3 regions of the Streptomyces sp. NBC_00483 genome follow, and region 1 is predicted to be linked to each of the others. Evidence: riboswitches for the same ligand, from Rfam matches in the RefSeq annotation. Region 1 holds a riboswitch; each other region holds the start of a gene.
The links. A riboswitch is a leader RNA that binds a small molecule or an ion and turns the genes downstream of it on or off. The one in region 1 is predicted to bind cyclic di-AMP.
Positions count from the first base shown of each region.

Region 1 (5,001 bases):
GGAGGTCATCGGCGAGCAGCAGCGCGAGGTCATCGAGGAGGAGGTGCCGGCGCGTGCCCTGATGTCGGCCTACCGGCTCCCGCTGGACGGCACGCGCGCGTGCGACGCCGCCGACCTCGCCCTCACCGTCCTCGGCGGCGGCGAGTCCTCGCGCCTGTACAACCGGCTCGTACGCCGTGACCGCACCGCCGTGGCGGCCGGTTTCGGCCTGTTGCGCCTCGCCGGAGCGCCCTCGCTGGGCTGGCTGGACGTGAAGACCTCCGGAGACGTCGAGGTGCCGGTCATCGAGGCCGCCGTCGACGAGGAGCTCGCCCGGTTCGCCGAGGAGGGCCCGAGCCCTGAGGAAATGGAGCGCGCCCAGGCCCAGTTGGAGCGCGAGTGGCTGGACCGCCTGGGCACGGTCTCCGGGCGCGCCGACGAGCTGTGTCGCTACGCCGTCCTGTTCGGCGACCCGCAGCTCGCCCTGACCGCCGTGGGACGCGTTCTGGACGTGACCGCGGAGGAGGTCCAGGAGATCGCCAAGGCGCGCCTGCGTCCCGACAACCGCGCGTCCCTCGTGTACGAGCCGACCGCGCCCGCCGACACCGAGAACGCCGAGATCGCTGAGGAGGCGGGCCAGTGACCGAGCAGCTCGCGAACATGGACTTCCACCCGCGGCCGCAGGCGGGCGAGCCCAAGCCCTGGGCGTTCCCGGCCCCGGAGCGCGGCGCGCTCCCCAACGGCCTGACGGTGCTGCGCTGCCACCGGCCGGGACAGCAGGTCATCGCCGTGGAGGTGCACCTGGACGCACCGCTTGACGCGGAACCGAAGGGCCTCGACGGCGTCTCGACGATCATGGCGCGTGCCTTCAACGAAGGCACGGACAAGCACTCCGCCGAGGAGTTCGCCGCCGAGCTGGAGCGCTGCGGCGCCACGATGGACGCGCACGCCGACCACCCCGGCGTCCGTGCCTCCCTCGAAGTGCCGGCCTCCCGCCTCTCCAAGGGCCTCGCCCTCCTGGCCGACGCCCTGCGGGCCCCCGCCTTCGACGACAGCGAGATCGAGCGCCTCGTCCGCAACCGCCTGGACGAGATCCCGCACGAGGCCGCCAACCCGGCCCGGCGCGCCGCCAAGGAGCTCTCCAAGCAGCTCTTCCCGGCCGACGCGCGCATGTCGCGCCCGCGCCAGGGCACCGAGGAGACCGTCTCGGCCATTGACGCGGCGGCCGTGCGCGCCTTCTACGACCGGCACGTACGCCCCGCCACCGCCACGGCCGTCGTCGTGGGCGACCTGACGGGCATCGACCTGGACGCCCTCCTCGCCGACACGCTCGGCGCCTGGACCGGCGACACCGCCGAGCCGCGCCCCGTGCCGCCGGTCGTCGCCGACGACACCGGCCGCGTGATCATCGTGGACCGTCCCGGTGCCGTGCAGACGCAGTTGCTCATGGGCCGGGTCGGACCGGACAAGCACGACCGTGTGTGGGCCGCGCAGATCCTCGGCACGTACTGCCTGGGCGGCACTCTCACGTCGCGCCTGGACCGCGTCCTGCGCGAGGAGAAGGGCTACACCTACGGAGTGCGGTCCTTCGCCCAGGTGCTGCGCTCCGCGCCCGACGGCAGCGGCGCCGCGATGCTCGCCATCAGCGGCTCGGTGGACACTCCGAACACCGGGCCCGCGCTCGACGACCTGTGGAAGGTCCTGCGCACGCTGGCGGCCGAGGGGCTCACGGATGCCGAACGGGACACCGCCGTACAGAACTTGGTGGGTGTGGCCCCGCTGAAGTTCGAGACCGCCGCGGCCGTCGCGAGCACCCTCGCCGACCAGGTCGAGCAGCACCTGCCCGACGACTTCCAGGCGCAGGTGTACCGGCAACTGGCCGCCACGGGCACCGTGGAGGCCACGGCCGCCGTCGTGAGCGCGTTCCCGGCGGATCGCCTGGTGACGATCCTGGTGGGTGACGCCGCGCAGATCGAGGAGCCGGTCAAGGCGCTCGGCATCGGCGAAGTCACGGTGGTCGCGGGCTGAGTTCCTCTCCCGCGGCACACCACGAAGCCCCGGCGCCGGCATCGGCCGCCGGGGCTTCGTGGCGTCCGTCACGATCATCTTCAATCACCACACGATCACAAATGTCCGAATTGATGTAGTGGTTGCCTGTCTGCCCTGTGGCGTGCACTACAAAAGCCGGGTTCTGTTTGTCGATCCAAAGACGCCCCGCTTAGCGTTCCCTCCGGCTGTCCGCCAGACGTACGTCGCGCCCGCGACACCGGACAGTCATCGCCGAGTCCCCATGGTGCGAGCCAGGGGAGCCGGGGACCCACCGAAGTCCCTGGGGTGAATCGGGCGCTCTTCCCGTAAGGGGAGGGGGCCTGTAGGAGACCTTCCTGCTCCGAACCCGTCAGCTAACCCGGTAGGCGAGAAGGAAGGAAAGGATCAGCCACTTCATGGCGTTCACCCGTGCCACCGGGAAGCACCGCCGTCCCAGCCGCCTGACGCGTACCACCGCTCAGGTCGCCGGCGTCGCCGCAATCACCACGACGGGCGTGGTGGGTGGCCTCGCCGCCCCCGCACTCGCCGCCGACACCGCGATAGCCCCGCACGACGGCCTCACGCAGGCCGTGGCCATCGGCGACTCCCTGGCCGAGCAGATCGACGCGCAGGCCACCGCGCAGCAGAAGGCCGCCGCCAAGGCGAAGGCCGAGGCCGAGGCCAAGAAGAAGGCCGAGGAGGCCAAGCGCAAGGCCGAGGCGGAGGCCAAGAAGCGGGCAGCCGAGAAGGCCCAGAAGGAGCGCGAGGCCAAGGAGCGCGCCGCCCGCGAGGCCGAGCGCAAGCGCCTGAACAGCTTCGTGTCGCCGATCTCCGGCTCGTACGTCTCCACCGCCTACCAGGCCGGCAGCGGACTGTGGTCCTCCGGTAGCCACACCGGCATCGACTTCCACGCCTCCAGCGGCACTTCGGTGCACGCGGTCGGCATGGGCACCGTCGTCGAGGCCGGCTGGGGCGGCTCGTACGGCAACAACGTCGTGATCAAGATGAAGGACGGTACGTACACCCAGTACGGTCACATGTCCTCGATCGGCGTCTCCGTCGGCCAGGACGTCACCCCCGGCCAGCAGATCGGCCTCTCCGGCGCCACCGGCAACGTGACGGGCCCGCACCTCCACTTCGAGGCCCGCACCGGCCCCGACTACGGCTCGGACATCGACCCCGTCGCGTACCTGCGCCAGCACGGTGTGAACGTCTGACCCGTCAGGCACACTCCACGAAAGCCCCGGCTCACCGAGCCGGGGCTTTCGCGTGCGCGGGTCTGCACTGTCCAAAAAATATCCCTGGATTCAGTTCCCTCGTCGGAAATTCAAGTCCGGTGGAATAGAGTCACCGGGTAAACGTTCCGGCCACGTGTCATTCGCGCTTGACCGGGCGTCAATCGACCGCGTATCGCGGGCATTGAGGCGGAGGTCGAGTCATGCGCATTCCCGCGCAGTCGGTATGCACAGCGATCCGCGACGACATCGTCGCCGGCGTCTACGAGCGCGGCGGCAGGCTCACCGAGGAACTGCTCGCGCGTCGCTACGGGGTCTCGCGCGTGCCCGTCCGCGAGGCGCTGCGGACCCTGGAGGCGGAGGGGTTCGTCGTCACGCGCAGGCACGCGGGCGCGTGCGTGGCCGAACCCACCGAGCGGGAGGCGGCCGACCTCCTGGAGATCCGCATGCTGCTCGAACCCATGGGCGCCGCCCGCGCCGCGCAGCGCCGCACCGAGGCTCACCTCAAGGTGCTGCGTGGCCTGGTCAGGCTGGGGCAGGAGCGCTCCCGGCGAGGTCAGAGCGAGGATCTGCGCTCCCTCGGCAGCTGGTTCCACGAGACGCTCGCCCAGGCCTCCGGCAGCCCCGGCCTGATCACCCTGCTCACCCAGCTCCGCCACAAGATCGCCTGGATGTACGCCGTGGAGAGCCCGGCCCGGCCGGCCGAGTCCTGGGCCGAGCACGGCGCCATCGTCGACGCCGTGGCACGGGGCGACGCGGAGCGTGCCCGCGCCCTGGCCACCCTGCACGCGGAGCGCGCGACGGCCGCCCACAGGCTGCGCGTCCCCCGCGCGGGCGAGCATGTGAGGACTTCGCAACATGCAGTCAACACAGTGGGGCGTCAGGTTTAACAACAGCGCCGTATACAAAGAAGTGCACTATTCGGTGAATGGGTTGAACGAGGCGCGGATGAATTCCCGCTGCCTATTTCCTGCCGCCCATTTCCAGCTGCCCAATTCGCGCCGCAATAGTGAACGAAAAAGCCGCGCGCCCCGAAGGGGAACGCGCGGCTCAGCCGTACTGCTTTTTGTCTTTGTGTCAGACGGTCTCGGGAAGCTCCTCGAGCCCCTCCGCGACCAGCTTCGCCAGACGGTCGAGCGCGGCGTCCGCGCCCTCGGCGTCGGAAGCCAGCACGATCTCCTCGCCGCCCTGCGCGCCCAGGCCGAGCACCGCCAGCATGGAGGCGGCGTTGACGGGGTTGCCGTCGGCCTTGGCGATCGTCACGGGAACACCGGCCGCCGTGGCAGCGCGGACGAAGATGGAAGCGGGGCGGGCGTGGAGGCCCTCGGCCCAGCCGACGTTGACGCGGCGCTCAGCCATGTGATGCTGCCCTTCAGGTGTCTCACGGTTGTCTAGACCAGTGTTCCATATCGGGAGGCGTGCGTGACGCGGACCCAGGTCCTCACCGGCACGGCCCTTCGGTCCTCCATAGGGTGCCCTCCGTACGCACGGGCCGCGACCCGTACGACCGACCGCCGTCTGTCGGTGCCCGGCCCTACTCTTGCGGCATGGAGACCCCGTCGGACCGGCATGCGTACCCCGCCCACTGGGAGGCCGACGTGGTGCTGCGCGACGGCGGCACCGCGCGGATCAGGCCCATCACGACGGCGGACGCCGAGCATCTGACCAGCTTCTACGAGCAGGTCTCGGACGAGTCGAAGTACTACCGCTTCTTCGCGCCCTACCCCCGCCTGTCCGCCAAGGACGTGCACCGCTTCAC
Region 1 covers NZ_CP107880.1:7,031,385-7,036,385, forward strand. Annotated here, with positions in the region: gene OHA73_RS31605 (M16 family metallopeptidase) at 1-622, shown strand, start outside; gene OHA73_RS31610 (M16 family metallopeptidase) at 640-2,007, shown strand; cyclic di-AMP (ydaO/yuaA leader) riboswitch at 2,248-2,411, shown strand; gene OHA73_RS31615 (M23 family metallopeptidase) at 2,424-3,224, shown strand; gene OHA73_RS31620 (GntR family transcriptional regulator) at 3,446-4,132, shown strand; gene OHA73_RS31625 (HPr family phosphocarrier protein) at 4,320-4,601, opposite strand; gene OHA73_RS31630 (bifunctional acetate--CoA ligase family protein/GNAT family N-acetyltransferase) at 4,790-5,001, shown strand, end outside.

Region 2 (5,001 bases), 1.2 Mb from region 1:
GAATCTGACCTCGCAGGACGCGCAGGTCGACTGCTTCCGCAACGCCGCCGCGCATCTCGCGCCCGGCGGCTGCTTCGTCATCGAGACCAGCGTGCCGGACCTGCGGCTGCTGCCGTACGGGCAGGAGGCCGTGCCGTTCGAGGTGAGCGAGAACCGGTGGGCCTTAGACCGCTATGACGTCGCCACGCAAGCCATGAGCTCGAACTATGTGGAGGTGGATCCCGGGACCGGGAAGGGGTCCTACTGGACCATCCCCTTCCGCTACGTCTGGCCCGCCGAGCTCGACCTCATGGCGCGGATCGCCGGGCTGCGGCTGCGTGAGCGGTGGGACGGGTGGACCCGGGAGCCCTTCACGGGCGAGAGCCGGCAGCACGTGTCGGTGTGGGAGAAGCCCGTGTGACCGGTGCGGCGTCATGCCACCCGCGTCGCCCCGGCGAACGGCATCTCGTCGATCGGGGCCACCCGTACCGGTGCGCTCGGGTTCGGGGCGTGGATCATCTTGCCGCCTCCGATGTAGAGGCCCACGTGGCTGATCGAGGAGTAGAAGAAGACCAGATCGCCCGGCTGGAGTTGGGACTTCGGGATACGAGGGCCCGCGTCGATCTGGGAGTACGTCGTGCGGGGGAGTGAGACCCCGGCCGCCTTGTACGCGGCCATCGTCAGGCCCGAGCAGTCGAAGGAGGAGGGCCCTGTGGCGCCCCATACGTAGGGGCTGCCCAGTGCGCCGTACGCGAAGGAGATCGCCTCCTTGGCGCGGGAGTTGGGCGCCTGGGAGAGGTCGGCGCGTTCCGCCGAGCGGGAGGAGCGCTCGCTCGTCGCGGGGGTGGCGGTGCGCTCCTCAGGGGTGAGGCGGTCGAGGAGGCGCCGGGCCTCCGCGAGTTTTCGCTTCACCTTCTTCTTGTTGTCCTCCAACTCGGCCTTCTTGGCGCGCAGTTCGGAGAGCGTGCCGTCGGCGTCGCCGCGCAGCTGGTCGATCTCGCGGAGTTCGCCCTGTACGCGGGTGACCGCGGCGGCCTGCCGCGCGCCGACGCGCTCCGTGAGGGACGCCTTGTCGAGATAGGCGTCGGGGGAGGAGGAGAGGAGCAGCTGGACCGACGGGTCCACGCCTCCCGTGCGGTACTGGGAGGCCGCGACCGAACCCAGCTTCTCCCGCTGGGAGTTGAGCGATTCGGTGCGCCGGGACGCCTCGTCCTGGAGGGCGTCCACCTTCTTCCGCGCCCCGTCCGCCTTCTCCTTCGCCCCGTTGTACTTCTGGGTGGCGACCTCCGCCTCCTGGTACAGCTTGTCGACCTTGGCCCGCACCTGTGCGGGGCCGAGCTCGGGCTCCGCGTGCGCCGCCCCGCCATCGAGGGCGGTGACGGTGGCCGCGGAAGCGAGGGCGAGCGTGGCCGCGGTGCGGGCCGTGCCCCCACCGCGGAGCGAACGCGGTCGGGGCTTTCGATGAGCTGCCGGCACAAGGTCCTCCTCTGGGCGCCGTACGCATCGCACGGCCCCCGGTCGCGCGTCCGGCGGCGGCCCGCACAGGGGAGCGGGCCGCCGCCGGACCTTTCTCGGCGGGGTGTCCGACTGCCGCCCCTGGCCCGGGCGGCGGTGGGGAGCCGGTCACCTGAGGAAGGACGCTAAACCTCTGCGTAACGGGTTGGTGTCGGATTGTTCGCAACTGGCCTGTTTGTTACGGATGGTGGCGGAGAGTGATAACAGAGTGGCAAAGGGGTGCCCGTAGTGGGCCATGGGCGTCCGGTTAGGCTCCGAGCCATGGACGTACTCATCCACCTCTTCGTCGGCCTGCACATCATCGGCATCGCCTCGCTGCTCGGCGGCTTCCTCACGCAGATGTCGGCGATGAAGGAGGGCGCGGCCCGCTTCAACAAGGCGATGCTGCACGGCGCCCTGACCATGCTGGTGACCGGCGTCGCCCTGGTCGGCCTCAACCAGGCCGACGGCAGCACCGTGAACAACATCAAGATCGGCGTGAAGCTCGCGCTCCTGATCGTGATCCTCGGCATCGTCTACGTGAAGCGGGACGAGGAGAAGGCGGAGAAGGGCCTCTTCATCACGGTCGGCGCGCTCACCGTCGTCAACATCTTCATCGCGGTGCTCTGGACCTGAGCGAGCGCGTACCAAGACGTACAAGCGCGTACCAAGACGTACAGAAGGGCCCGGCAGGTCGCACCTGCCGGGCCCTTCTGTGTGGGGTCAGGCCGGCCGCACCACGCTGTGGATCGACGACGTGCCGTCGTAGTAGATCGACTCCTCGCGCACGACCGCGCCCGGCTTCGGCGCGTGGACCATCATGCCGTCGCCCATGTAGAGGCCCACGTGGCTGATGTCGTCGTAGAAGAACACCAGGTCACCGGGTTGGATGTCGGAGAGCGGCACCGTCTTGCCGACCTCGACCTGGTCCCAGGTCGTCCGGGGCAGCGAGATCCCCGCGGACTTCCACGCCGCCTGCGTCAGGCCCGAGCAGTCGTACGAGTCCGGGCCCGTGGCGCCCCACACGTACGGCTTGCCCTCCTGCGACTTGGCGAACGCGAGCGCCTGCGCGGCCTTCGTGGCGTACGAGGCGTCCGAGGAAGAGGAACCGGAGCCGGAGGAGCCCGAGGAACCCGAGCCCGAGGAGCCGGACGACTCCTGCTCCTTCTGCGCGGCCTCCTCGGCCGCCTTCCGCTTCGCCTCCGCGGCCTTCTGCTTGGCGGCCAGCTCGGCGGCCTTCTTGCGGGCCGCCTCCTCCTTGGCCTTCTGGATCGCCGCGAGCCGCGCCTTCTCCTTGGCCGTCAGGTCGGCCAGCAGCTTGCGCGCGTCGGAGAGCTTCGTCTGGACGGTCTCCTTCGTCGACCTCAGCTCGGTCTGCGACTCGGTGAGGTCCTGGAGGCTCGACTGCGCCTCGGTGCGCTTCTTCGCGGTCTCGCGCGCCTGCGCCTGATAGTCGTCGACCGACTTCTTCTGCTCGTCGGTGAGCCGGCTCATCAGCTGGCGCTGCGAGAAGTAGTCCTCCGGGTCGTCCGCGAGGAACATGGTCGCGGTGTCGCTGACCGCGCCCGAGCGGTACTGCTCGGCGGCGTATCTGCCGAGCTTCTGGCGGGCCGTGTTCATGTCGTCGGTGCGCTGGGCGACATCGTCGAGGAGCTTGTCGACCTGCTGCTTCTTGGAGTCGGTCCGCTCCTTCACCCCGTTGTACTTCTGGGTGGCGACCTCGGCCTGCCGGTACAGGGTGTCGACCTTCTGCTGGACCTCTTCGAGGCGCGGCTTGGACGACGGCTGCGCGGGCGCGGCCTGTGCCGTCTGCGAGAGCAGTGCCACGGAGGTGAGGGCGGCGGTGGTGATGCCGACCGCGGGGGTCGTGCGAAGGCCGCCGGTGATCCGGGAACGGCTGCGGGGCTTGCGGTGCGACGCCAAGGCAGGCGACTCCTTCCGTCCTCCGCCTACCGGGTTAGCTGTCGGGTTCGGGCGTGGTACGCGGAAGGCTGCCCTACGGTCGGCTGACCGATTCACCCCAAGGTCGGTTGGGTCCCCGGTTCCCTGCCTTACGGCGTACGGAACTCAGCGGGGGCTGCCCGTTCGCCGCGACATCCGCGGGCGGGGGGACGGGCTGCCCGGCTGCACCGTAGCCAACTCGTGTGGCTGCTGTGAAGGTTGATGTTCGATATGCCCGATACATTTTCGTGATCTGGCCTCTGGAGGGCCCTCGGAGTTCCGAGGAGAGCCCATGGAGTTCGGAGCAGGGCCCTTGGAGTTCCGAAGGCAGCCACGGGTTGTCAGTGGGGCGGCCTAGACTCGGAGAGCGATGAGCAGCCTCTTTGACGACAGCTTCCTGACCGGCCTCCAGAAGAACGGTGCGGAGGAGCCCCCGCCGCCGCCTCCGGACCCCGAGTACGACGACGGGGCACCGGAGCCGATGCCGGACGACCTGTTCGGCGGGAGGCTCGGCGCGCCCGAAGACAGGGACACGCACTACCGGGACGGCGCCCCGCGCCCGGTCCTGAGCGCGGCCACCCTCCTGGAGGGGCTGAACGAGAACCAGCAGGCGGCCGTCACGCACGGCGGCACCCCGCTGCTCATCGTCGCGGGCGCCGGATCCGGCAAGACCCGCGTCCTCACGCACCGCATCGCGTACCTGCTCGCCGAGCGCGAAGTGCACCCCGGCCAGATCCTCGCGATCACGTTCACGAACAAGGCCGCGGGCGAGATGAAGGAGCGCGTCGAGGACCTCGTGGGCCCGCGCGCGAACGCCATGTGGGTCTCCACGTTCCACAGCGCCTGCGTCCGCATCCTGCGCCGGGAGAGCAAGAAGCTGGGCTTCACGTCCTCCTTCTCGATCTACGACGCCGCCGACAGCAAGCGGCTCATGGCGCTCGTCTGCCGCGACCTCGACCTGGACCCGAAGAAGTTCCCGCCGAAGTCCTTCAGCGCCAAGATCAGCAATCTCAAGAACGAGCTGATCGACGAGGAGGACTTCGCGGCGACCGCGGCCGACGGCTTCGAGAAGACCCTCGCCCAGGCCTACGCGATGTACCAGGCGCGCCTGCGCGAGGCGAACGCGCTGGACTTCGACGACCTGATCATGACGACGGTGAACATGCTGCGCGCGTTCCCGGACGTCGCCGAGCACTACCGCCGCCGCTTCCGCCACGTCATGGTCGACGAGTACCAGGACACGAACCACGCGCAGTACGCGCTGGTGCGCGAGCTGGTCGGCCCCACCGAGGGCGAGGACGCGGACCCGGCCGAGCTGTGCGTCGTGGGTGACGCGGACCAGTCGATCTACGCGTTCCGCGGCGCCACGATCCGTAACATCCTCGACTTCGAGGACGACTACCCCAACGCGAAGACGATCCTCCTGGAGCAGAACTACCGCTCCACGCAGACGATCCTCAGCGCGGCGAACGCGGTCATCGAGCGCAACGAGTCGCGTCGGCCCAAGAACCTGTGGACCAACGAGGGGCCCGGCGCCCAGATCACCGGCTACGTCGCGGACACCGAGCACGACGAGGCCCAGTTCAT
Region 2 covers NZ_CP107880.1:5,840,767-5,845,767, forward strand. Annotated here, with positions in the region: gene OHA73_RS26325 (class I SAM-dependent DNA methyltransferase) at 1-400, shown strand, start outside; gene OHA73_RS26330 (C40 family peptidase) at 412-1,455, opposite strand; gene OHA73_RS26335 (hypothetical protein) at 1,756-2,109, shown strand; gene OHA73_RS26340 (C40 family peptidase) at 2,197-3,396, opposite strand; cyclic di-AMP (ydaO/yuaA leader) riboswitch at 3,405-3,556, opposite strand; gene pcrA (DNA helicase PcrA) at 3,785-5,001, shown strand, end outside.
Region 2: it holds a riboswitch for cyclic di-AMP, as region 1 does, so the genes downstream of both, OHA73_RS26340 (C40 family peptidase) here and OHA73_RS31615 (M23 family metallopeptidase) in region 1, are expected to answer to the same signal.

Region 3 (5,001 bases), 2.8 Mb from region 1:
CCGCGCGTCCAGCAGTTGACGGACGACCTCATCGACGCCTTCGCGGCCAAGGGCGAAGCCGACCTCATCCACGACTTCGCCTTCCCCCTCCCCATCTACGCCATCTGCGACCTGCTCGGCGTCCCCCGCGAGGACCAGGACGACTTCCGCGAGTGGGCAGGCATGATGATCCGCCACGGCGGTGGACCGCGCGGCGGGGTGGGACGCGCGGTGAAGCGGATCCGCGCGTACCTGGTGGAGCTGATCCACCGCAAGCGCGGCGACCTCACCGACGACCTGATCTCCGAGCTGATCCGCGCCTCCGACCACGGCGAACACCTCACGGAGAACGAGGTGGCGGCCATGTGTTTCGTGCTGCTCTTCGCCGGTTTTGAAACTACGGTCAACCTGATCGGCAATGGCACGTACGCCCTGCTCACACACCCCGACCAGCGTGAGCGCCTGCAGAGGTCGATCGCGGCGGGGGAGACGGGGCTGTTGGCGACCGGGATCGAGGAACTGCTGCGCTTCGACGGCCCGGTGGAGATGGCCACGTGGCGCTTCGCCAGGGAGCCGCTGACCATCGGCGGCCAGGAGATCGGCGTGGGCGACCCGGTCCTCGTCGTGCTCGCCGCCGCCGACCGCGACCCGGCGCGCTTCACAGAACCCGACACCCTCGACCTCTCCCGCCGCGACAACCAGCACCTCGGCTACGGACACGGCATCCACTACTGCCTCGGCGCCCCGCTCGCCCGCCTGGAGGGACAGACCGCCCTCGCCACCCTCCTGACCCGCCTCCCGGACCTGCGACTTGCGGTGGAACCTACCGATTTGCGGTGGCGCGGCGGCCTCATCATGCGCGGACTGCGCACGCTCCCGGTGGAGTTCACCCCGCGTCAGATCCCCACCGGAACCGACGGGTCAGCTGACGGACCGTCAACACTGTGACTTTCACGTGATCTACGCTGCATCGACTTGTGACAGGCGTTCGAGTGCCGCTACGTTCACGGATCATCGCGACACATGCACAACTCGCACCACTTGCACTACCCGTCGCGCGTAGCAGCATCAGTCTCGCGAAAGGCAAACGCATGCTCTCCGGGAACGGTCGTCACCGTCGCCCCCGTCAGGCCCCTGCTCTCGTCGTCGCCGCCGGGGTCGCCGGCAGCGCCATCGCGATCCCGCTGTTCGCCGCGAGCGGCGCGAGCGCCGCGACCACGCAGGCGTGGGACAAGCTCGCCGAGTGCGAGAGCGGTGGGCAGTGGAGCCTGGACGCCGGTAACGGCTACTACGGCGGACTCCAGTTCACGCAGGAGAGATGGGAGGAGTACGGGGGGCTCGACTACGCCCCGCGTGCCGACCAGGCCAGCCGCTCGCAGCAGATATCCGTTGCCGAGAAGGTTCTTGACGACAAGGGCGTGAGCGCCTGGCCGATGTGCTCGCTCACCGCCGACCTCACCAAGGACGACGACTCGGCGGACGTCGACCCGGGCGTGTCCGCGTCGCCGCAGCCGTCCGAGTCCTCCGCTTCGTCCGACACCGATGCCGACAGCAAGTCGGACGAGGGTGGCGACAAGAGCGCCGACGAGGACGCCGACAAGGCGGGCTCCACGGACGCGACGGATTCGAGCGAATCGAGCGATCCGGGCGACTCGACCGAATCGGCGGATTCGGGAGACAAGGGTCACGACGAGGCGGAGGGCTCCGACGCGTCGGACAAGGCCTCGGCGGACGAGTCGGGCGATACCTCCGGTAACAAGGCCGAGGAGTCCTCGACCTCTTCAAGTGACAAGTCCCACGCGCCTTCTGACGACGCCGCCTCCGAGACGGCCCCGCCGTCCGCCTCGCCCTCCGGCGAGACGCAGGACAGCGCCACGTCGGGCCGCCACCGCGGCGACCGCGCCGACGAGGGCGGCTCCGACTCCCGTACGGGAGAGGGGCGTCACGCCTCGCGCGACGACAAGCGCGACGGCGACACGTACAAGGTGCACGCCGGCGACAACCTCTGGGACATCGCGAAGGCCCAGGACGTGCACGGCGGATGGGATGCGCTCTACGAGCGGAACAAGGAGACGGTCGGTACCGACCCAGACCTCATCCTTCCTGGTCAGAGCCTGGATCTTGGGGACGGATCGGACAAAAAGTAGCGGGAGTTCGGGGCGGTTGAAGGGGCTTTGTCCGATATTGATCAAGTGAGACATGGGTCTCAAAGCCCCTGATCGACTTTGAAATCGGACGGATCGACCGCTTACGTTCGTGACCGCTCGCTTCAGCGGGCCCCGATGGACGTCACGCCGAATCCTGCCAACGTCCGTACGGGAACAGTCGACGCGTATGCGCCGTAGGCAGGAGCGGGGGACCCAGGTAAGTGCCCTTCCGGGAGACCGGACGGGCTTGGGGTTAAGCAGCGCACAAGGATGCGTCTGCCGGGCACTCACTGGCCCGAACCCGACAGCTCACCTCGCAGGCGTCGGTGAGGAGATATCTCCATGCTGTTTTCCGGCAAGAACAAGCACCGCCGCCCGTCCAAGGCCGTCCGCGTCGCCACGCTCGGCGGTGTCGCCGCTGCCGCCGTCGCCGTGCCGCTGATGGGTGCGACGTCCGCCTCCGCCGCGACCACGTCCGAGTGGGACCAGGTCGCGCAGTGCGAGTCCGGTGGCAACTGGTCCACGAACACCGGCAACGGTTTCTACGGCGGCCTCCAGTTCTCGTCCTCCACCTGGTCCGCCTACGGCGGCGACCAGTACGCCTCCTCCGCCGACCAGGCCTCCAAGGCCCAGCAGATAGCCGTCGGCGAGAAGGTCCTCGCCTCCCAGGGCAACGGTGCCTGGCCGAACTGCGGCTCGGGCCTGTCCTCCACCCCGAACGAGGGTGGCGCCGACGACTCGTCCTCGCAGCAGCAGGACACCCAGAAGCAGGACACCCAGAGCACGCAGCAGCAGGACACGCAGCAGCGTGCCGACCGCTCCGAGCAGCGCGAGCAGCCGAAGCAGGAGGCCCCGAAGCAGGAGGCCCCGAAGCAGGAGGCGGCTCCGAAGCAGGACACCGTCACCACCCCGACCGGCAACAAGGTCGAGAAGGGTGACGGCGAGTACAAGGTCAAGTCCGGTGACACCCTCAGCAAGATCGCCGAGGCGCACGACACGACCTGGCAGCAGCTGTTCCAGAAGAACAAGGACATCGTCAAGGACGCCAACCTGATCTACCCGGGTCAGCAGCTGCACCTCAGCTAAGACGTCCGGTCCGCAGAGGACCACCGGTCCGCACAGGACCACCCCAGGCCCTCCCAGGCCGTCAGGTACGGGCTCGGCATCGGCGGACGCCGAGCCCCGCCGCACCCCGTCCCCACGGGTCGCTCACTTCGGCGACCTCCGTCCCGGCACAGCCGGGGCGGAGGTCGCTGTTTTTGTTCAGTTAAGGAACATTTCGCTATCGGCGTTGTCCACGAGGCGGGCGTTCGGATGGCCGATGCCCGCGAGCCGGTTACGCTCAGGGGTGCGGGACCACGTACCAAGCAGCCGCCCGCATAGCCTGCGTCACATCCAAGAAGGAGATGCTCGTGCCGTCCATCGACGTCGTCGTAGCCCGGGAAATCCTGGACTCCCGAGGCAACCCCACGGTCGAGGTCGAGGTCGGCCTCGACGACGGGAGCACCGGCCGTGCCGCCGTCCCGTCGGGTGCCTCCACCGGTGCCTTCGAGGCCATCGAACTCCGTGACGGTGACCCCAACCGTTACCTCGGCAAGGGTGTCGAGAAGGCCGTCCTCGCCGTCATCGAGCAGATCGGCCCGGAGCTGGTCGGTTACGACGCCACCGAGCAGCGCCTGATCGACCAGGCGATGTTCGACCTGGACGCGACCGACAACAAGGGCTCGCTCGGCGCCAACGCGATCCTCGGCGTCTCGCTCGCCGTCGCGCACGCCGCTTCCGAGGCCTCCGACCTGCCGCTGTTCCGCTACCTCGGTGGTCCGAACGCGCACCTGCTGCCCGTCCCGATGATGAACATCCTGAACGGTGGGTCGCACGCCGACTCCAACGTCGACATCCAGGAGTTCATGATCGCCCCGATCGGCGCGGAGTCCTTCTCCGAGGCCCTTCGCTGGGGCGCCGAGGTCTACCACACGCTGAAGAAGGTCCTGAAGAGCAAGGGCCTGGCCACCGGCCTCGGCGACGAGGGCGGCTTCGCGCCGAACCTCGACTCCAACCGTGCCGCCCTGGACCTCATCCTTGAGGCGATCAAGGAGGCCGGTTACGTTCCCGGCCAGCAGATCGCGCTCGCGCTGGACGTCGCCGCCTCCGAGTTCTACAAGGACGGCAAGTACCAGTTCGAGGGCAAGGAGCGCTCCGCCGCCGAGATGACGGAGTACTACGAGGAGCTCGTCTCCGCGTACCCGCTCGTCTCCATCGAGGACCCGCTGTACGAGGACGACTGGGCCGGCTGGAACGTCATCACCGAGAAGCTGGGCGACAAGGTCCAGCTCGTCGGCGACGACCTCTTCGTCACCAACCCGGAGCGCCTGGCCCGCGGCATCGAGGAGAACTCGGCGAACGCCCTGCTCGTGAAGGTGAACCAGATCGGTTCGCTGACCGAGACCCTGGACGCCGTCGAGCTCGCGCAGCGCAACGGCTTCAAGTGCATGATGTCGCACCGCTCCGGCGAGACCGAGGACGTCACCATCGCCGACCTCGCCGTCGCCACCAACTGCGGCCAGATCAAGACCGGCGCCCCGGCCCGCTCCGAGCGCGTCGCCAAGTACAACCAGCTCCTGCGCATCGAGGAGATCCTGGACGACGCGGCGGTCTACGCCGGCCGTTCGGCCTTCCCGCGCTTCAAGGGCTGAGCCTCACTGAGGTAGCAGTTACGTACGTCCCCGCACTCGGTCCCGTACCGTGTGCGGGGACGTACGTACGTGAGCGGGGAGGCGGGAGCAGGCGATGCCCGGAAAGGTACGGGACAGGGACTCCAGAGATCGCTTCTCGACGGCCACCCGCCTGCGCGTCCTGGGTGAGCAGACCGCCGAGC
Region 3 covers NZ_CP107880.1:4,258,079-4,263,079, reverse strand. Annotated here, with positions in the region: gene OHA73_RS18790 (cytochrome P450 family protein) at 1-927, shown strand, start outside; gene OHA73_RS18785 (transglycosylase family protein) at 1,071-2,126, shown strand; cyclic di-AMP (ydaO/yuaA leader) riboswitch at 2,307-2,464, shown strand; gene OHA73_RS18780 (transglycosylase family protein) at 2,469-3,212, shown strand; gene eno (phosphopyruvate hydratase) at 3,539-4,819, shown strand; gene OHA73_RS18770 (FtsB family cell division protein) at 4,914-5,001, shown strand, end outside.
Region 3: it holds a riboswitch for cyclic di-AMP, as region 1 does, so the genes downstream of both, OHA73_RS18780 (transglycosylase family protein) here and OHA73_RS31615 (M23 family metallopeptidase) in region 1, are expected to answer to the same signal.